DNA from 2 places in the Caproiciproducens sp. CPB-2 genome. Region 1 is predicted to be linked to the other one. Evidence: riboswitches for the same ligand, from Rfam matches in the RefSeq annotation. Region 1 holds a riboswitch; the other holds the start of a gene.
The links. Region 1 has a riboswitch for fluoride ahead of VXK30_RS00325 (fluoride efflux transporter FluC). Riboswitches for the same ligand answer to the same signal wherever they lie in the genome.

Region 1 (10,429 bases):
CAAGCTCCTCATCCAGCTTCCCGCTTGTCATCGTGGTATCTTCCTCTTTTTTGAAGTGCGTAAATACGCCGTTCCGTATCGGCGCCCGGTAATTTTGCGCGCCGACGAACATCCCGCACTGCATCATAAGCTGCGCCTGCCCGACGCTTCTGAGAAAGGTGGATTTTCCTCCCTGATTGGCTCCCGTAATGATATAAAGCCGCTGATTTTCCGCATTCAGTTCGTTTCCCGTTACTCCCGAATCCTTTAGCAGGACAAGGCTGACGTCGTACAGCTCATCGTATTTCCGGCTCTCCGCTTCCAGCGGGAGCAGCTCGGGAATACAGACCGGCATGCCGGCGGCCCGGAGCCTGTCGTATAAATTCAGGCAGCCGACGTAAAAGGCAAGCTCCTTTTGAAGGATAACGAAAAAGCTTTCCACGTGCTCCGCCGACTGCGCCAGCACATTGATGCTTTCATTCATCGCACGGGCGCGGCGGTTGCCGAAATCGGAGGCCCCCGAGTCGTCACGGGGCGCCAGCGTAAAGGACGGGGCAAAATGCCAGTGGCGCCAGAAATGCGTTTTCTCTTTGCGCCGCATCACATAATCGATTCCCTGATTGTAATTGCCGAGTCCGGCGCTGATCAGCATCCCCTTTTCATCCTTCATCTCATTCAGAAGCGAATGAATCTGTAAAAAATAATCGTCGCCGAGCTCCCGCCACAGCATGGAGATAAAATTTTTAAAGCCTTCGGAATGGAAATTCCGCATATCCGCGTCGGTGGCGTTGCGCATTTTCAGCAGCATTTCCGTGTATATTTTCAATAAATCGACCGCGCTGGAAAAATTGCCGGATAAATTCTGCCGTGTGGACAGCCACGACCAGGATTTGTGTTTCCGCTCCATTGTCTCAACCGTAATATCATAAAGCTTTCTCACTGTTTCGGGGTTGTTGATGCAGTCCTTCAGGACCTCCTGACGATAGCGGATTTCCCGGTCGGTCCGCAAAGGACAAAACAGGGCCGAGCCGCACGCCTCCCGAATCATCGTGTCGTCCCGCGCCATCGCCGAAAGGATGCGGGAAAACTCAAGATCGGCGATCAGCGTGTCCTTCCCAAAACAGGGTTTCTCCTGCGGATTGAAATCCGTATCCTGATCCATCAAGTGTACTTTCAAAATTTCAGCCTCCCTTATGACTGCCGCAGAGTCCGCCGCTCAGCCTTTCGCAAAGCTGCTCACAGGTCAGCCCGTATTTTCCCGCGATGTGCATCGCATAGGCAAGGCCGTCGGGCGGCCTGCGGGTAATCCGAAAAGTCCTTACCGCCGGGTCGTCCTCCCGGACCGAGCTCATCATGCTGACCGTTTCCTCCCCGTGTGCGGCCAGCTCGTCGATAAAGGTGACGCACACGGCGGGAGCGCCCAGCTTCGCAAGGGCGTCCATCATGCGGCCCCCCAGCAGCAGCGCGTCCGTCAAAGTGGTGGAGGAAAAAATCTCGTTGATGACGATGATGCTCCGGGAGGCAGCGCGCCCGAGAAGCTCGTGAAGACGCTCGAGATCGTCCTGCAGCTTTCCGTTCCGGGTGGACAAATCCTCCTCCCGCCCAAAATGGGTGAGGATATTGTCAAAAAGGAGGATCGCCGCCTCCCTTCCCGGCACGCACAGCCCCAGGCAGGAGAGATAATGGATCTGCCCGAAGGCACGGGCAAAGGTCGTCTTTCCGCCCTGATTGGGCCCGGTCACGACGATGATCCGCTCCGGTGTATTCAACACAAAATCATTCGTCACCGGCTGCCCGGCATCTCCCATGGAAGAAGCCAAAGCCAGATCAAAGCCGTCCCTGTCGTAAAGGTGTTCCGCGTTTTCGCACAATTTCGGGTAACAGAACGGGAGCCCTTTCCCGCGATGCGGCCGGATATATTCCAGCCAGGAGAGGTAGAACTGAATTTCACGGGAAAACCGCGCGACGGTCGGGTCGATAAAATCAAGATATTTTAAACAGAAATGGTCCAGATTCTCAAAAATGTCCCTGTACCAGGAGGCGACCATATTCAGCACGGCCGCCTCCACATGCTGCGCGTACGGTTCTTCGGAAAGCTTGCGGCGGTAATCCGTCCCGTCCCCCTGGCGGAATTTGTCGAACAGCCTGAGAATTTCCTTACTGTGATCTTCCTGCCCCTCATATTTCCGGACACGGAGGACCCCGTTTTTGATCAGCATGCAGTATTCCACGGAAGAAAGCTGTTCGCGCAGCCGGCCGATCTGTCCCCGAAGCTCCGTGAACGCCTCCGTCCCGGTATAGGCGGCCAGGTACTTCATAAAGCCGCGCAGGCCGTCCGAGCAAAGCGTCCGGTCCCGCAGCCCGTCTGTCAGCCCGGCAAGCTCCGTACAGTAGCTGTCCGCACAGTCGAGCAGACGTCCCTTGGTCAGATAATGATTTTCATAGCTGTTTTCGGACGTGAGCGATTTTTTGATGGTTTCCATGGATTGGCTGAGGCGATAGATGGATTGTGAAAAATCGGAAAAGAATCCGCGCAGCCCGTCGTCTTCCAGCTCCCGCATGACTTTCTGCCGGTAGATAAGGGTATCGCTGTCGCGAAGCGAAGTGTAGAAGAAGCCTTCGAGCCCGTATTCTTTTCTGCTGTTCAGGATCGGCCGGAAGATCTGGTCAAGATAAAGGTCCCTGAAGCAGTCCGGCGCAGCTTCCTTCCTCGGTTTTTTCCACTGCTCCTCAGCCGGAAATAAGATACTGTAAAACACATTGCACACCTCTTCCTGTTTTTTATGATGCGGAAGCCACCGCGCTGCCGCCGCGGCCTTTTCCGGGCACCACAGCCTGACAACGACAAAAAAGCCGATGGCTTCCAAACAGAAGTCATCAGCTTTCACGCATTTCGGTATTACCGCGGGAGTACTTCATTCCCAAGGCTATTATAGAACATGCTTTTATAAAAATCAATGGGCAATAAAATTCCGTTCAGTGGATGGCGCCTGCCTGCATTTTTCCTTATAAGCCGTACGCAAACGGAGAAAAGGTTGAAAAATCCGTCATAATTTGCTATAATGCAGAAACGGGAATGAAGTTCTCCCTTAGCGCTGCTAAAATTGCTTTTCAGCTGATGACTTCTATGGGAATCATAGGAAGTGGTCAGCTTTTTATTTTCCCCTTCCGCAAAACAGAAAAATTTACAGTTCAGGCCCTGTTTGTAAAAACAGGAATGCAAATAAGGCCTGGTCGCAGCAATGGAAATGCCAAATTGGGGGTATCTATGAAAAAAAATATCGCTGTCGCGGTCGGAGGGGCGGCCGGAACCATCCTGAGGTGCGTGGTCCATCAGCTTCCTCTGCCCTTTGACGAACTTTACCGTCCCATTCTCACGATCCTGATTAACGTGAGCGGGAGCTTTTTATTAGGCTTTCTGACCATCCTGTTTGCAAAAAAATTCCCGGTGAGCGCCGAAGTGCGCCTGGGTATCACCACGGGCCTGCTGGGAGGATATACCACGTTTTCAACCCTTTGCAAAGAAGCTGTTTTGCTGGGCCTTTCCGGAAATGTCCTTCTTTCGGCGGTTTACGTTTTTGCTTCCGTCCTGCCGGGCCTTGCCGCCGCGTGGCTCGGGATCAGAACCGCAAAGCGGATGGAACGGAGGCGCGCCTGATGGATTTCGTCCTACTGAGCGTCGGCGGCGTCTGCGGCGCAATCGCCCGCTATCAGATCGGAGCCGCCTTTTCAAAAAGAAAAAATCACACCTTTCCCTTCGGTACCTTTTTTATCAACCTGTCGGGCGCATTCCTCCTGGGAATTTTTTGCGGGCTGGGCATCAGCGGAAATTCCTATCTGCTTCTGGGCGACGGCTTTTGCGGCGCCTTTACCACCTTTTCCACCTTTACCGTTGAAAGCGTGCAGCTCATGCAGCACGACGCCGTCAGGGAGTCCCTCCTGTTTATCGTATTGTCGCTGGCAGCCGGACTTCTTTGTTTTTCGATGGGTTACACAACGGGGAAGCTTTTTTAAAACGAGCCGGGGGACGCCGTTTTCCCGGAAATCATTGAGTTTACGGAGGTGTTGTTATGAGAAGGGTTTTACTTCCGATCGACGGAACAGCGCGGAGCCTGCAGGCGGTCGATCTGATCAAATCGCTCTATACGCCGGAGGATGTGAGCATCGTACTGCTTATGGTCCGGGAAGACACGGAAACGATGTATTCGGAAGAGGAACTGCAAAAATCCAAAGCGCAGCTGAAATCCACCTTGGACGCGGTAGCCGGACAGCTGCCGGGCTATCCCGTGCGAAAGCAGGTCGTTTTCGGGCGGGCCGGCGATCAGATCCTTGAATGTGCAGAGCAGGATGAAATCGATATTATCGTGATGACAAAATCCACAAAGACCGGCCTGTCCCAGAAAATCGGCTCGGTTGCAGCCTATGTCGTAAAATACGCGAAATGCATCGTCATGATCGTGCCGGAAAATGTGTCCAGTGAAAAATCGCCGGGGAATGTGCTGAAATGCCGGCATATGGACGATATCGTTACGCTGAGCGGCCAGATGAGCTTCCGGCCCAGTTCCTGCCTGCTTCCGGTGCAGGCAGGAAAATGCGTGTACAGCATCACGGTGCTGGAGGGAAAGCTGCGCCTGAACCACAGCGCCTACGACCCGGACGGCGGCACATGGTCCGCCCCGCTGCAAAACGGCCAGCCGGAGCATTATGACCTGAAAAAAGGAGAGGAAAGAGAAATCCGTCTGGAAGCGGGCATTGCATTCCGTCAGCTCGACCAAATCGAGGTCGTCAACCCGAGTATGACGTCTCTGCTGAAATTTCACTATATCGCGCGGTTTGAAAGCCTGGATGAATAACCGGCGGCTTTGGATATATCACGCCCCTGCGGCCGTCGGACCGCAGGGGCGTGATTTCAATCATATCTTAAACCACGTGATGCTCTTTCAGAAGCTTTTCAATGTCGGTGCCTTCGGTTTTTTTCAGAAGCAGCTTCATGGCAAGCCTCTCTTTGAACCCAAGCTCCATATCGGTCATTTTCTTGCCGTCGCGCAAGGATACGGTGGAATTCAGCAGGTCCCGGACGTCATACACGCTGCCCCAGACCTCCGGCACGCCGCGGTCGACGTTCAGCAGGGTATACACCGCTTCCATGCCGGTGCGGATGGAATATTCGGTGGTGAAAATGGTGTCGCGCGCGGTCTCGGCGAACTGACCGAGGAAAGCGAAATTGACGGCGCCCTTCGGAACGACCAGAGGACGGTCCCCTTTTGCCCTGGGCATGAAGAACGCGGTGATGTACGGCATCATGCAGGGAATCGTGTTGGCACTCTTTTCGGCAAGCGCGGGGATTTCGGATTCCGGTACTCCCATATGATACAGCCACTCCATGCAGATTTCCTTACCGGTGCATTCCCGCATGCTTTTTTTGACGTAATTGCCGGGCTTGTCGCTGAACAGGCCGTAAATCCAGCCCACAAGCTGCCCCTTCGGCTGGGAGCGGAACTGCGGCTGGCGGTTGAACGTCCAGCTTAAAAGCCAGTTGGAATCCTTTGCCGTGACGATCCCGCCGGTGACCACCTTCCCGGAAAACGGGTCGCGCCTGCAGATTTTCTGAATATACGGCGGCAGCTCGCCGTCCAGGGTGGTGACGGTGGCGCTCATCCAGTTGCTCTGTTCCGGATTATGGCAGAATTTGTCCGGATGGCCGAAGGCCGGATCCTGTGCGGCGATCTTCCGCCACATATCCCAGCCGCCGCCCGCTTTGATCTCCGTGTTGAACGGAGCGGGCTCGTTCTGGCCGCCGAGGGAGGAATTCTCCACGCAGCCGCCGTTGGTGATAAAGATCAGATCGTCCTCGGTCAGATCGATATTCTCCGTCTTGCCGTCGTGAAGGACGATCACGCGCTTCGCCGTTTTTCTGTCCTTCTGAATATCGAACTCCACATTGACGACCCTGGTGCCGTAGTGGAACTGCACCCCGTTGGATTCCAGGTATTTGATCATGGGCTGGATCATCGACTCGTACTGATTGTATTTGGTAAAACGCAGCGCCGTGAAATCGGGAAGGCCGCCCACATGGTGGATAAAGCGTTTGATATACAGCTTCATTTCCAGAGCGGAATGCCAGTTTTCAAAGGCGAACATCGTGCGCCAGTACATCCAGAAACTGGAGTTCAGGACCTCGCTGCTGAAATATTCGTCGATGCGCTTATTGTAAAGCTCTTCGTCGGGAGTGAAGAACAGCTTCATGATCTCCTCCGCGCCCTGATCCGAAAGCCCGAATTTTTTGTCGGTGTGCGCGTCCTCCCCGCGGTTGACCGTCGCGCGCATCAGCGAATAGTTCGGGTCCTTCTTGTTCAGCCAGTAGTACTCGTCGAGCACGCTGATTCCTTCCGTCTCGATAGACGGAATGGAGCGGAACAGGTCCCACATGCACTCGAAATGGTTGTCCATTTCCCGTCCGCCGCGCATGACATAGCCCAGATTCTCATAGAGATATCCGTCGCAGGCGCCGCCCGGGATCGGGTCCTTTTCCAGAATGTGGACACGGCTGCCCTTCATCTGCCCGTCGCGGACAAGGAAACAGGCGGCTGCCAGCGCGGCGAGGCCGGAGCCTACAAGGTACGCGGACTTGTGATCGACGCCTTCCGGCTTAACCGGGCGCGCGAACGCTTCATAATTCCCGCTGGAATAATACATAAAAGTTACCTCCGTTTGTTTTGGTTTCTGAAACTATTGTATCCATTCCGGCGGAGGGTTTCCATAAACAGAAAACGCGCTGTGATGAAAATTTCATCACGGCGCGAAAATTGTAAAAAGTTTGATCATTCCGGGCGTTTTGATAAAGGAATATCCGTGCGGTAGTTGTCCAAAGCAGAGGTGAGATTGCCGTGAACCAGCGAGCTGAGCCGGTCGATGATCGTCTGGGGCTCCTCTTTCATGCCGTTTTTGATCCAGTCCAGCATCAGCCCAACGAATCCGTATTTGTAGAAATCCGCAATGAACTTTTTATCCTCGTCACGGACGGACATGCCCTCCGCCTTTTCTTCGACGACGCCGATCAGGAGGTCGTAGGTCAGCCTGTACAGATAGATTTCCACCTGTTCCCGGCTGACGGAATGATAGACATTCATGATGAACGGCTTGTTGGCAAGCACCGCTTCAAAGATCTGCAAAAATCCCTGCTGCCAGGTATCGTATGTCTTTTTCCCCTCCAGAGCCTTGGTCGCGTCCTCTACGCACGACCATTCCACCAGATCGAAAATATCCCTGAAATGGTAATAGAAGGTCATGCGGCTGATGCCGCAGTCCTCCGCAATATCATTGATCGTTATCTTATCCAGCGGCTTTTGGAGCAGCAGGTTTTTCAGGGAAGCTTCCAAAGCCCGTTTGGTTGTCTGGGACATGCGGCGCACCACCTTGTATCTGACAGATCATAAAAATGCGGCGATCTGAATATTCTTTGCTGTTTTAAGGATAGCATACAATAAAAAAAGGCGAAGCGCAAGTTTGGATCACGGGGGCATAGCGTTATATTAAATTGTCATGCTCGTCAAAGCGCATTTCATGAGGTCCCCGGATCAAATGAATATCCTTTCTATCTTTTATTTTATTATATAATGATTGTGAAATTTCAATTTCGTTCATGGAAAGCGTGTTCTTGATCCGCGCAAGCGTTACATCCTCAAAATCGATTCCGTTGCAGGTGCGGATGGCAAGCAATATCGCCTGCCTGTCGTTGTTCATATACAGGGGGATCCTTCCTCCGTTCAGCGTTGTCGCGGTGATCATATTCGTCCAGGTCGTACCCCAGTCAACGCTCCGAAGGCATTGCCTTGTCGTTACGTCCGCCGAAGCGATCCCGGCTCCGTTATGATGGGATTCTTCGGAAAGGCCCCGGATAAACAGCTTCTGCAAACGGAGAATTTTTGAAAAATCACGGGTCCCGGAATTGTTTCTTCCCACAATGTTGGGATCAAATCCCATTCCGCTTATGTTTTTGCCGATTTCATCAATAATCAGCACATCCAATTCGTCAAACTTGAACTTTGCGATTTTTTCTTTGGCAAGGACAAGCAATTCCCTGTCTTTCTCCATAATCTTTTCTTTTTCCATGACTTCGATCGCGCAAAGCTCATCATAGGCGTTCTGAACGATCCCAATGCCGAAGGCAACCGGCATCAGCTTTAGAAATTTCCCGGCGGCCTTTGGGATCAGCCCGGCAAATCGGTCCAGGCCCACCCGGTGGAAGGAAGAAGCGCCGATATGCTTGGCAAGGCCGATCGCGATCATTTTTGCCAGCCCGCTCTCGTGCGCGCCGCGAAAATCCGTATGGGGCTTTACCTTGTTCAGCAGGATAATGCCGTCTGATTCGCTGGCGTATTTGTCACAGTACAGCTTTGTACCGTCATCCAATCGCGCATATTCCACAACATCCATGGAGGACAGGACGGGGACCCCCATACTGTCCTCCGTAATGTTGTAGCCGGCCAGCACTTCCTTTTGCCCGTCGGCCGTAGCGCCGCCGTGGCTGCCCATCGCGGGGATAATAAACGGTTTTGCTCCCCATTCTTTCAGGATGTCGCATACGGTACGGACGATCCGGTCAAGATGGGGAATTCCCCGGCTTCCAACCGTCAGGCAGAGTCTTTTATTCCAATACTGTCCTTTGTTTTTCAGATTGTCTTCCATTTGGCGGCGGATATGAGAAGAAATATCCCGGATATTCGCCGGATCATATTTTTGTTCAACGGTAACCATAGAGGGAATCCTGATTTGATCCATGCCGCGCACGAGGACGTCTGCCGGAGGAAAATCGATATACACAGAAGCTCACCCTTTAATTGAAAAATTCCCTATAACAATTGGATCACTATCCCCCAAGATACGCTTTTTTGATGACGGAGCTTTCGGAGAGTTCTTTGGCGTCGCCCTGATATTTAATATCGCCGATCTCCAAAATGTAGGCTCTCGTGGAGATGCTCAACGCCATATAGGCGTTTTGTTCCACAAGTATGATGGGAATATGCTTTTGCTTGTTGATTTCAATAATGACGTTAAAAATATCGTCAATGATAATCGGGGCGAGTCCCAGGGACGGTTCGTCCAACAGCAGCAGCTTTGGAGAAGCCATCAGCGCCCTGCCGATAGCAAGCATCTGCTGTTCCCCTCCGCTCAGCGAGCCCCCCATCTGCGCGGATCTTTGCTTGAGCTTCGGAAAAATTTCATACACTTCTTCGACTTTATTTCTATATTCGGCCGGACTGTATTTTTTGGAATAAGCTCCCATTTGCAAATTTTCAAATACTGTCAGCTCCGGAAAAATCCTTCTTCCTTCCGGTACGTAAACAATCCCTTCGTTGACAATATTATGGGTTTTGAAATTACTGACCGTTTTGCCCATAAATGTAATCTGGCCTTTTGCCAGCTTCACAAGTCCCATAATGGATTTCATCAGCGTCGTCTTACCGGCTCCGTTGGATCCAATGATTGAAACGATTTCTCCCTCGTTGATTGAAACCGTTATACTGTTCAGTGCTTTTACTTTCCCATAGTAAACATCCATGTCTTCGACGCTCAGAACGGCATTCATTGTACCTCATCCACTCCTTGCTTTTTATATTTCTTGCCCAGATACGCCTTGATTACCTCATCGTTATTCTGCACCTCATTTGGCGTTCCCTCCGCGATTTTAACTCCAAAGGACAAGACGGTGATTTTCTGGCAGAAATTCATGACCACATCCATATTGTGCTCTACAAGAAACAATTCCACTCCCTCGTCATATATTTTCTGAAGGAGTTCCATGAGCTGGACCCTTTCCGTCGGATTCAGCCCGGCCGCGGGCTCGTCCAAAAGCAGCAGCTTTGGCTGGCCCATCATGGCCCTTGCCAGCTCGACCATTTTTTGCTGCCCGTAGGGAAGATTGTTTACATTTTCATCTTTTACATTGTAAAGCGAAATGAAGTTCAATACTTCTTCCGCCCTTTCCTTTAAAGCGCTTTCTTCTTTCAGGGAACCCCTGACGTCTACCAGGGAATGAAGCAGGCCCATATGGGTATCCTTGTGCCCGCCGACCATGACATTCTCCACGACCGAAAGGGATTTGAACAGCTTGATATTTTGAAAAGTTCTGATAACGCCGAGATTGGCAATCTTATTCGTCGTGTTTTTGGTAATATCCTGCCCGTCAAACAATATGGTGCCGGAGTTTGCCTGCAGCACGCCGCTGATCATATTGATCGTGGTCGTTTTTCCGGAGCCGTTTGGTCCGATCAACGCATGGATCTTTCTTTTTTCCATCTGCATGGTGAAATCATTTACGGCGGTCAACCCGCCGAATTTTTTTGTCAGGTTGCTGATTTCTAAGATTTCGGGCATCCTTTATTCCTCCTTCCTGGTCAGCACGGAACCGATCCTGCCGGCGAATTTCTTAAAGATAGAGACGAGGCCG
Region 2 (10,429 bases), 980 kb from region 1:
TCCGCGCCGGAAAGCGTCCATCTCTGCGATTTTCCGAGCGTCGACGAATCCCTGATTGACAAAGAGCTGGAAGAAAACATGGAGCTGGTGCTCGACATCGTCGTGCTGGGCCGAGCGGCGAGAAATACCGCCAACATCAAGAACCGCCAGCCGATCGCGAAAATGTATGTCCGTTCGGAAAAGCCGCTGAGCGAGTTCTACCGGACCATCATCCGCGACGAGCTGAACAGCAAGGAAATCCTGTTTACCGAGGATGTCTCGGACTTCACCTCCTACCATTTCAAGCCGCAGCTTAGAATTCTGGGGCAGAAATACGGCAGGAAGATCGGCGAAATCCGCACCGCGCTCGCCGGACTCAACGGAAGCGCGGCGAAGAAGGAGCTCGACGCCAACGGCGCCCTGACCCTCGCCCTTTCGGACGGGGAGATCTCCCTGACCCCTGAGGAACTGCTGATTGAAACCGCTCAGGCGGAAAATTACGTTTCCATGGCGGACAACGGGATCACGGTGGTCATCGACACCCATTTGACGGAAAACCTGATCGAAGAGGGATTCGTCCGCGAAATCATCAGCAAAATCCAGACCATGCGCAAGGACGCGGGCTTTGACGTGACCGACCATATCATCGTCTATGAAAAGGGAAACGACCGGATCGCGAAAATCATCTCCGACAATCTCGCCTCTATTCAGAACGACGTGCTGGCCGAAGAAGTCAGGCTGAACGAAATGGCGGGCTTTGCCAAGGAATGGGACCTGAACGGCGAAACCGTCGAGCTGGGCGTTCAGAAAATCTGATGTAAAATAAATTTGCGGCAGCTACCGCATTTCCACAAGATTGCGTCTCCCCCGCCTTCGGCGGGGGAGACGTTTTGTCCCGCAAACTGAAATGGAATTGCCGTAATTGCATAGGACAACAGCTTTTAAAAGAAAGAAATACACCTTAAAGCGGGGTTTTAAAAGCCCACTCAAGGTGCATTTTTTATGCATTATTTTATTGAAGGGTTATTGAGCAACAGCCCCTTCATTCAGGACAGCGCGTACAGGGCCGCGCGTTTCGCGTGGATTTCGGTCGTATCGAACAGCGGCACGGACGTGTCCTTCTGCTGAACCAGCATCCCGATTTCCGTACAGCCGAGAATCACGCCCTGCGCACCCTGTTCCGCCATTTTCCCTATGATTTTCAGGAACGCCGCTTTCGATTCATTGGAAACGATGCCGAGGCAGAGCTCGTGAAAAATAATATGATTAATGAGTTTCCTGTCTTCTTCATCCGGTACAAGGACTTCCAGATTCTTTTCCGCCAGCTTTTCCTTGTAAAAATCCTGCTCCATGGTGTAAACCGTCCCGAGCAGAGCGATTCTTTTAATTTGATTCTGCAAGAGCTCCGCCGCGGTCACCTCGGCAATGTGAAGCACCGGGATGGAGACGGCGCTTTGAATCTGTCCGGCGACCTTATGCATGGTATTGGTACAAATCACAAGGAAATCGGCGCCCCCTTTTTCCAGGCTCCGCGCGGCGGAAGACAGGATTCCCGCGCATTTTTCCCAGTCGCCCTCCTCCTGGCACTTTTCTATTTCATGGAAGTCCATACTGTAAAGCAGGCATTGCGCGGAGTGGAACCCTCCCAGCTTCTGCTGAACCGTGCGGTTGATGATCTGATAGTAACCGACGGTGCTTTCCCAGCTCATTCCTCCGATCAGGCCGATTGTTTTCATATTGATTCACTCTCCCGATATTCTATTTACCTGCTCTATTTTTATAAAACTCTATTCTTCCACAAAGAGCGGAGTAAACCGGAATTCCGTACAGTCCACCAGCCCCCTGTCGGTCAGGCGCAGTTCGGGCAGGCAGGCAAGCGGAATCAGCGCCATGGTCATAAAGGGAGAAACCATGCTGCACCCAATCTTTTCCCACGCCTCGCTCAGCTTTCCGACGATTTCAGCCATTTCCTCCACCGGCTTGTCGTTCATCAGGCCGGCGATCGGGAGCGGAACCGTCCCCAGAACCCTGCCGTTCTGTACGGCGGTCATTCCCCCGCCGCACGCGATCAGCGTATTGGCGGCCAGCGCCATGTCCTCGTCGTTGGTGCCGATCACCAGCAGGTTGTGCGCGTCATGCGCCACGGTGGAAGCCATGGCCCCGCACCGGATACCAAACCCTTTGACAAAGCCGAAGCCGGCCTTTCCCGTTTCATGGTGCCGCTCAAAGACCGCCGTTTTCAGGACATCCTGTTCGACGTCGGAACCGACCCGCCCGTTTTCCACCCTGAGCGAAACATGCCGTTCGTAGGAGCCGACCCTGGCGGGGATCACTTCAATGACGCGGGCGGTCACACGGTCGCCCTTCGCGGGAATGGCAAAGGACTCCGGTGTAATGGGATTTTTGATATGCATGGATTCCGTCGCCCACTTCGGGTAATGATAGGGCGGGAGCTTTTCGGTAAGCTTTCCGTTTTCCGCCGCAACGGCGCCGTTGATCAGCACCCGCGTAACGTCCAGCCTGTCCAGACTGCCGATAAAAACGATATCCGCGCATTTCCCCGGCGTAATGGACCCCAGCTCATGGTCCATCTGAAAGCACTGGGCGCAGTTGATGGTGACCATCTGAATGGCAGTCATGACGTCGATTCCCTCTTCCACCGCGCGGCGGACGATGTGGTCCAGATGCCCCTGATTCAGCAAGGTGTACGGGTGCGTATCATCGGAAATCAGCACCCCGAACCGGGTGTCGATTTTATTTTCCGTAATGCTTTTCGCCACCTCATGAAGGTCGCGCCACGCCGAACCTTCCCGCAGCATGGCGTACATGCCGAGCCGCATTTTCGCGAGGGCGTCCTGCGCGCGGGTGGACTCGTGGCAGCAGCGCACACCGGAAGCAATATAGGCGTTCAGCCCACGCCCCGTCTCCGGCATGGAGTAATGACCGGTCACGATCTTGCCCGCCCTGAGCGTCTCGGCGACCTCGCCATGCATCTGTGGGTCCGAGTTCAGCACGCCCGGAAAATTCATCAGTTCCCCAAGGCCCACCACGCTGTCCCACCGCATGGTCTCGGCGATCTCCGCCGGACCGATGGAGGAGCCGGTATCTTCAAAGCCGGGAACGGCGGGAACACAGGCCGGTGTGGTGACCATCGTTTTCAGCGGAGTCCTTTTGGAGTCCTCGATCATGCAGGAAACCCCGTCCAGCCCGAGGACATTGCAGATTTCATGCGGGTCCATATAGATTCCCACCGTGCCGTGAGGAATGACCGCCCGCGCGTATTCCCCCACACTCATCATGGAGGATTCCACATGCATATGCCCGTCTAAAAATCCGGGGGCGATATACTGACCGGCTGCGTCCAGGACGGTTGTGCCTTCTCCGATACAGTGCTTCGCGTCGCCGACAAGGGCAATCCTGCCGCAGGAAATAGCCACATCGGTATCCGGCAGGATCTCCCCGGTACAGACATTCACCAGCCTGGCGTTGATAATCACGGTTTCCGCCGGAACGGCGCCCTGCGCGACCGCGGCAAGCGTCCTGCCGGATTCCCACAGCGGAGAAGTACAAAACTTGTTAATCATCACAGCACCCCTTTACATGTTTTTCATTCTATATTAAACGTCATCAAAATGCCTGTCAAGCATCTTTTACTGCCGTAAAATAAAAAAGGCGCCCCGCAGCGGTCAAAAACCGCCGGAGCGTCCGTTCTTTACAGGGGAGATCAGGCGTTGGTCCCGCCGAATTTTTCAGTGTAAGCGTCGATGCTTTCCTGTATAATCCGTTTTGCGTCCTGCACGCTGCGGATGTAATCCACCGCGGTGGCTTTGCCCTCCAGTTCCTTATACACCGCAAAAAAGTGAATCATTTCGTCAAAAATATGCGAGGGCAGCTCGTCGATGTTCCGGTATTCGTTGAAGGTCGGGTCGCCGAACGGAATCGCGATGATCTTGTCGTCCACAAAACCTCCGTCCTCCATGGAGATCACCCCGATGGGGTAACAGCGCACCAGAGAGAGCGGCTGAATGTCCTCGGAACAGAGCACCAGCACGTCCAGCGGATCGTGATCCGCCGCGTAGGTACGCGGAATAAAACCGTAATTCGCAGGATAATGCGCGGAAGTGTACAGGATACGGTCCATGGAAAGAAAGCCGGATTCCTTATCCAGCTCATATTTTGTCTTGCAGCCCTTGGAAATTTCAATCACCGCGAAAAAGCTGTCCGCATGAATTCTGTCCTGAGAAATCTCGTGCCAAATATTCAAAAAAGTCCCTCCTGCATCTTAAATTTTCTGATTTGCAAATAAAAAAGCCGACAACCCGCTGTGTATATCACAGAAGTCATCAGCATAAAAGCAATTTTAGCGTTCGCTACGGGAGAACTTCATTCCCGATTTTTATTATAGCACAATGGAAAACATTCTGTCAATAAACAGAAAATAAGAGAACCGGCAGAAGCCCCGCAGACGGATTCTCATTCCTGCTCAAACCACCGGACACAGTCGCGCCCCTCTTTTTTGGCCAGATACATCGCCTTGTCCGCGTGATTGATCAGGTCGTACAGGTTCACCTGCTCCCTTTTTCCCCTTGCGACGCCGATACTGACGGTCACATGAATATGGTCGTTACCCTCACAGGAATAGCTGCAGCTTCTTACTTCCCTGTTCAGCTTTTCCGCCAGCAGGCCGACGTCCTCCTTTTCCATGTCCTTGAGGAAAATGAGGAATTCCTCGCCGCCGTACCGCCCGACCACCGCGCTGACCGGGATACACCGTTTGCAGATATTCGCAACGTTTTTAATGATTTTATCCCCGAACAGATGGCCGTATGTATCGTTGACGGCCTTGAAAAAATCGATGTCAAGCATCATTGCGTAAAAATCGCAGCCGGCTTCCCTGGCCGAAATATATTCCATAATGCCGAGCTTCATCAGCTGCCTGCGGTTGTAAATACCGCTCAGCTCGTCATACAGGGCAAGTTCTTTGATTTTTTCATAGGATTTTGCGTTCTGAAACGCTAAAATCGACTGCTCCGTATAGATATCCACCAGTTCCAGGTCTCCGGCAGAAATCTCCCTGCTTTTGCTGACAATCATTTTTATGACGCAGAACAGCTTGTGATTATAGTAAAGAGACTTCACGATCAGGCTTTTTCCGTCTTTGCCCCGGGTGTAAAGATCGTGCACGCGAACCTTTTCGCCGCCGTTTCGGTTCTCGGACTGATTTTGATCCCTGAGGACGATTCTCCCGGAATACCTGCGGCAGACCACTTTTTCGTGATTCAGTTTGGTCACAATGTAACCCAGGCTCTCATTCACCCGCAAAACCATGACGGCGCTTTCAAATTCGATAATCTGATACAGATTTTCCAGAATGCTGACCAGAAGGCCCTCGATTTCCAAAGCGGAAACCATCGCTCTCAGACCGTTGTTCAGTTTTTCCGTAATACTCCTTTGCTTCATTTCGTATTCCAGCTTCAGATTTTTGATTCCGACCTCATTGGCCAGCTTTTCGTTCAGCAGATCGCTTTCCCTGAATCTTCCTACCTGCAGGAAGACCTGAATGAACGTGACGACGAGCATTGCGATCGGAGTATAGTAAAGGTTCATTTCGATAAGCCCGTTATTTTTCAGGATATCCACAATGGACAGGAAAAACAGGAGCAGGACGCTTAAAAGGTTGATTCCGGCGTTTTCGTATTTTTTTCTCATTGCGCGCATCAGCGTCACAAGGCAGTTGGCAACGGTGACGGGAATCATCGCTTCCAGAAGAACAACGGGATACAGCATATACCGGGCCGGAAGAAAAACGCCCACAAAAACAATGGCGGACACCGCTGCTCCGCTGACACGCATAAACCTTCTGCTCGACAGTTCTTTATACTGATAGTAAAAAAACAGGCACAGCAGCTGGATCACCACGAAATTGACCAGGTACAGTTTGGTGTTGAATTCAAAATTGATGCCGGGGAAAATCTTATTGAAATAGCACTCGCCGTAAAGCAGCGGACGCAGGGAGATGGCCGCTGCAAAAAGCGCCAGACAGATATGGGCCTTGTCGTGAGAACGCACAAAATACAGCAGAAAGAAAAACACCGCCATTACAAACAGGGATGAAAAGAGAAAGGTGTCCATAAACAAGCCCTGATCGCCCAGCCGCTGGATCTGCTGCTGGGTTCCCACCACAACGGGAATCGTCAGGCCGGAACGGAAATAGTCGAAGTTGGAAACCTCTATCAGAATTTCCGTGTCTTCCCGCTGTGTCTGAAAGAAAACCGACTGCGTCGTCCACTCCGGTCTGGATTCCGACGCGTTTTTCCCGACCCGGCCGCTTTCGAAGCGTATGTTTCCATCGATCCACAGCCGGTAGGAAGAACCGATCTGGGGAATTTTCAACCCAAGACAAAGGCCCTTCTGTGCTTTCAGCACCACCCGGTAGACGGCGTATCCCTCCTGTGAACAGGCTTTATTGTCCGCATCACGGTACGCCGTCCAGTTTGCGGGAACCTGAACCAGCTGTTTATTGTCCGCATCCGTTATCTTCCCCTGAGGGCTCACCTGCCGGCCCCAATAAAACTCCCATGCCCCGGTCATCGGAACAGGTGAGGAAAGGCCGGCGCTGCCGATATCCAAAACGCCGTTCGAAACAGCATTCTCATGCCGGCCGGTTCCCGAAAAAACCGAAAGCAGAATCAGGCAGAAGGATACAATCAGCAGCCCGTCGGCGAATTTGATAAACCTTTTCATGGATACCCCCAAAAAACACAGAAAACCGCAGGCCGGCACCCGGCCGAAAATCGATCCGCATGGTTTTCGGCGTCACAGTATCCGGTTTGTTATGTACTTTAAAAATATCTATATTTTAGCACAGATTTCTTTCGATAACTATATCAAGTCTTAAATTTCCTGTTAAAATTTCCCATGTTTTAATCCTATCATTCTTCGGTGAGAAAGCGTTGATAAGAATGCTGAAAAAGAAAAGAGACGGAAATTCTATTCGGAATTCCCGCCCCTCCAAGCTCGTATTTAATTATCAAAACTTGAGAATCAATGAGTTCAGCCAAACTTATCTTTGGGTCTTCATAAAGGCATTACTGCACGGATCATGATAGGTTCCCAGACTGATCTGTTCAACTTAACCATCTCCCAGTATTCTTGATTAAATCTTTGCTTGCCAATCTGTTTTTTTAAGGGTACTGATCCACCAGGAATCATTCAATGTACCCAGGACTTAGTATGTGCGCCCGACTCGTTTTTATTCCGCTGTCCCGAAGAGAAATTAATTTCCATAAGAAGTGGAAACTTTTGCAAATTTTCTTTGAAACGCTTTCACGATTTCCACAATCGGAATAACCGAAAAAGCAAGCAGCAGAGCGACCGAGTACTCCAGCAGTGAAATCTCTTCAAACTGGAAGGCAAACGCCAGAGCGGGGATATAGATCACGGCCGTGGTCAGCAGCAGCGACATGAGCATGGCGCCGATCAGGTATCCGTTCTGTTTCCTCATGCTGAAAATCGAATGGCGCTGGGAACGCATGTTGAAGGAGTGGAAAATCTCCGCCATCGACATGGTCAGAAAAGCCATGGTCATGCCGTCGGCGCTGTTGGTGATTTCCCAGATTCCGGACTCGAGAAAATGGCCGATGAAATACGCGGACAGGGTGACAACCGTGACCAGGATCCCCTGATAGGCGACGTCCGTGCCGAGTCCTCCGGCAAAAATGCCGTCGCGGGGATTGCGGGGACTGCGCCGCATGAGGTCTTTTTCGCCCTCCTCCATTCCGAGCGCCAGGGCCGGGAAGCAGTCGGTAATCAGATTGATCCAGAGCAGGTGCACCGGCTTCAGAATGACAAAGCCCAGAAGGGTAGCGACAAAAATGGAAAGCACTTCGCTCAGGTTGGAAGCCAGCAGAAACTGAATGGCCTTCCGGATATTGTCGTAGATCCTTCTGCCCTCTTCCACCGCGGAAACGATGGTGGCGAAATTGTCGTCCGCAAGCACCATGTCCGCCACGTTTTTGGTGACGTCCGTACCCGTAATTCCCATGCCCACGCCGATATCGGCGCTTTTGATCGACGGGGCGTCGTTGACGCCGTCGCCGGTCATGGCGGTAATCATCCCGTTGGTTTTCCATGCGTTGACAATACGGACCTTATGCTCCGGCTGGACTCTGGCGTAAACGGAATAATTCCCAATGGTATCCTTCAGTTCGTCGTCGCTGATTTCATCCAGTCGGGCGCCGGTAATCGCCTGCGACTCGTCCGTGATGATTCCGAGCTGGGTCGCAATGGCCACCGCCGTATCGCGGTGATCACCCGTGATCATGACCGGGCGGATTCCGGCCTCCCTGCACTCCTGAATCGCGTCCACAACCTCGGGACGGATGGGGTCGATCATCCCGGTCAGACCGATCAGGGTCAGGCCGTTTTCCAGATCGGACGGTTCAAAGGAAGCGGGCATGCCGTCATATTTCTTAAATGCCGCGCAGAGCACGCGCAGGGCCTTGCCCGCCATCGCCTTGTTCTGCGAGCGGATTTCCCCGTGCAGGGCCTCCGTCATCGGCACGACCTGTCCGTTTTTCAGGACATGGGTGCATTTTTTGATGACCTCGTCCGGGGCGCCCTTCGTGTACTGGATGTAGCTTCCGTCCGCGAGAGAATGGACGGTGGACATCATTTTGCGCATGGAGTCGAACGGCGCTTCGCCGACGCGCGGATTCGTCTTTTTCAGCTCGTTTTTATCGAGCTTCAGGCTGGCGGCATAGCTGACAAGCGCCGCTTCCGTCGGTTCCCCGGTGACTTCGCCGTCTTTGCCCAGCTCGGCGTCGCTGCACAGGGCCATTGCGGTGGCAAGCAGCGGCTCGTCTTCCGAGTAATGCTCCACAACGGTCATTTTGTTCTGTGTCAGCGTGCCGGTTTTGTCGGAACAGATCACCTGCGCACAGCCAAGCGTTTCCACCGCCGTCAGTTTCCGGATGACGGCGTTTCGTTTGGACATGTTGGTAACGCCGATGGAGAGCACGATCGTCACGACGGTGGCGAGTCCCTCAGGAATCGCCGCGACGGCAAGGCTGACCGCGACCATGAAGGTGTTCAGCACGACCTGGCCGCTGAAATCTCCCGATTTAATCAGGCTGAACGCAAAGATGAAAATACAGATGCCGATGACCAGACGGCTCAGGATTTTGCTGAGCTGATTCAATTTGATCTGGAGCGGGGTAACGTTGTCCTTCGCGTTTGCGAGCGCGTCGGCGATTTTTCCCATTTCGGTATCCATGCCGGTCGCAACGACCACCGCTTTTCCGCGGCCGTAAACGACGGTGCTGCCCATATACGCCATATTTTTACGGTCGCCGAGCGGCACTTCCTTCTCTTTCTTCAGCGTCAGCGCCTGAATGATCTTGTTGACCGGCACCGACTCGCCCGTCAGGGCGGCCTCCTCGATTTTTACGCTTGCGCTTTCAATCATGCGGCAGTCGGCCGGGACGGCGTCTCCCGCTTCCAGCAGAACCACGTCGCCGGTGACCAGGTCTTCGCTTTTCATCGTGACGACATTGCCGCCGCGCAGGACCTTGGAGGTCGCGGCGGACATTTCCTGCAGCGCTTCGATCGCTTTTTCCGCCTTGCTTTCCTGATAGACGCCAAGCACCGCGTTGATCAAAACAACGATCATAATGATGAAGACATCCGCAAAGGATTCGTGCGCGTAAGACGCGGTAATACCCGAAATGACCGCGGCGACGATCAGGATGATGGTCATCGGGTCGCCGAGCTGCTGAATAAACCGCCTGAATACGGAAACCTTTTTGCCTTCGGCCAGCTTGTTCTTTCCATCGCGCTGCAAACGGGAATCCGCGTCAGCCTGTGACAGGCCCTGCGGGCTGCTTTGGACCTGCTCAAGGACCTGATCCAAATCTGCTAAATAGTACTTCATGCGTAGTTTCTTCCTCTCATTCATTCAACTGATGATTATGATATGTATAATAATAAAAAAAACTCATGTACAGCCCATACAAAGCTATACATGAGTCTTGTTCATTAAGGCAAGCCAGACCGAAACGGCCATGCTGTTGACTTGACACATGCGGCGAACCGCATGCAAACTACTCCCTCAAGAGATATTGTTTTTGTGTTTCCTTATCATATCATCTATCAGGCGCTCTGTCAACAGGATTTCATCAACAAACCCGGTAATTTACATGCTTTTAAGCTGAGTTTTACAACATTCGGTCGCAGAAAAAAAGGAATTGACAGCGGCTAAGGAAATAGTATAATTTGAATACCGATATTTTAGCGGAGAAGAAACAGCACAGTAACAAACAGGGAAACAGAAACGAAACACAGGAATGGGGAATGGAAGATGCAGATCAAAAAGGCTGCCCTCATCGGAATGGGTGCGATTGGCACCGTTTATGGGAAATTGCTGCACGACCGCTACGGCGCCGATTTTGCC

Region 2: linked by a shared signal. The riboswitch ahead of VXK30_RS12570 (inorganic diphosphatase) and the one ahead of VXK30_RS00325 (fluoride efflux transporter FluC) in region 1 are both predicted to bind fluoride.

The regions. Positions count from the first base shown of each region.
Region 1 is NZ_CP142860.1:60,895-71,323, reverse strand. Features, by position in the region: gene VXK30_RS00335 (MutS-related protein) at 1-1,156, opposite strand, end outside; gene VXK30_RS00330 (MutS-related protein) at 1,161-2,867, opposite strand; fluoride riboswitch at 2,841-2,911, opposite strand; fluoride riboswitch at 3,043-3,114, shown strand; gene VXK30_RS00325 (fluoride efflux transporter FluC) at 3,248-3,637, shown strand; gene crcB (fluoride efflux transporter CrcB) at 3,637-3,993, shown strand; gene VXK30_RS00315 (universal stress protein) at 4,050-4,832, shown strand; gene VXK30_RS00310 (oleate hydratase) at 4,900-6,675, opposite strand; gene VXK30_RS00305 (TetR/AcrR family transcriptional regulator) at 6,801-7,382, opposite strand; gene VXK30_RS00300 (lactate racemase domain-containing protein) at 7,507-8,802, opposite strand; gene VXK30_RS00295 (ABC transporter ATP-binding protein) at 8,849-9,568, opposite strand; gene VXK30_RS00290 (ABC transporter ATP-binding protein) at 9,565-10,356, opposite strand; gene VXK30_RS00285 (branched-chain amino acid ABC transporter permease) at 10,360-10,429, opposite strand, start outside.
Region 2 is NZ_CP142860.1:2,525,488-2,535,916, forward strand. Features, by position in the region: gene ileS (isoleucine--tRNA ligase) at 1-795, shown strand, start outside; gene VXK30_RS12560 (aspartate/glutamate racemase family protein) at 1,026-1,715, opposite strand; gene ade (adenine deaminase) at 1,767-3,563, opposite strand; gene VXK30_RS12570 (inorganic diphosphatase) at 3,704-4,243, opposite strand; fluoride riboswitch at 4,307-4,379, opposite strand; gene VXK30_RS12575 (sensor domain-containing diguanylate cyclase) at 4,453-6,723, opposite strand; gene VXK30_RS12580 (cation-translocating P-type ATPase) at 7,256-9,910, opposite strand; gene VXK30_RS12585 (ketopantoate reductase family protein) at 10,337-10,429, shown strand, end outside.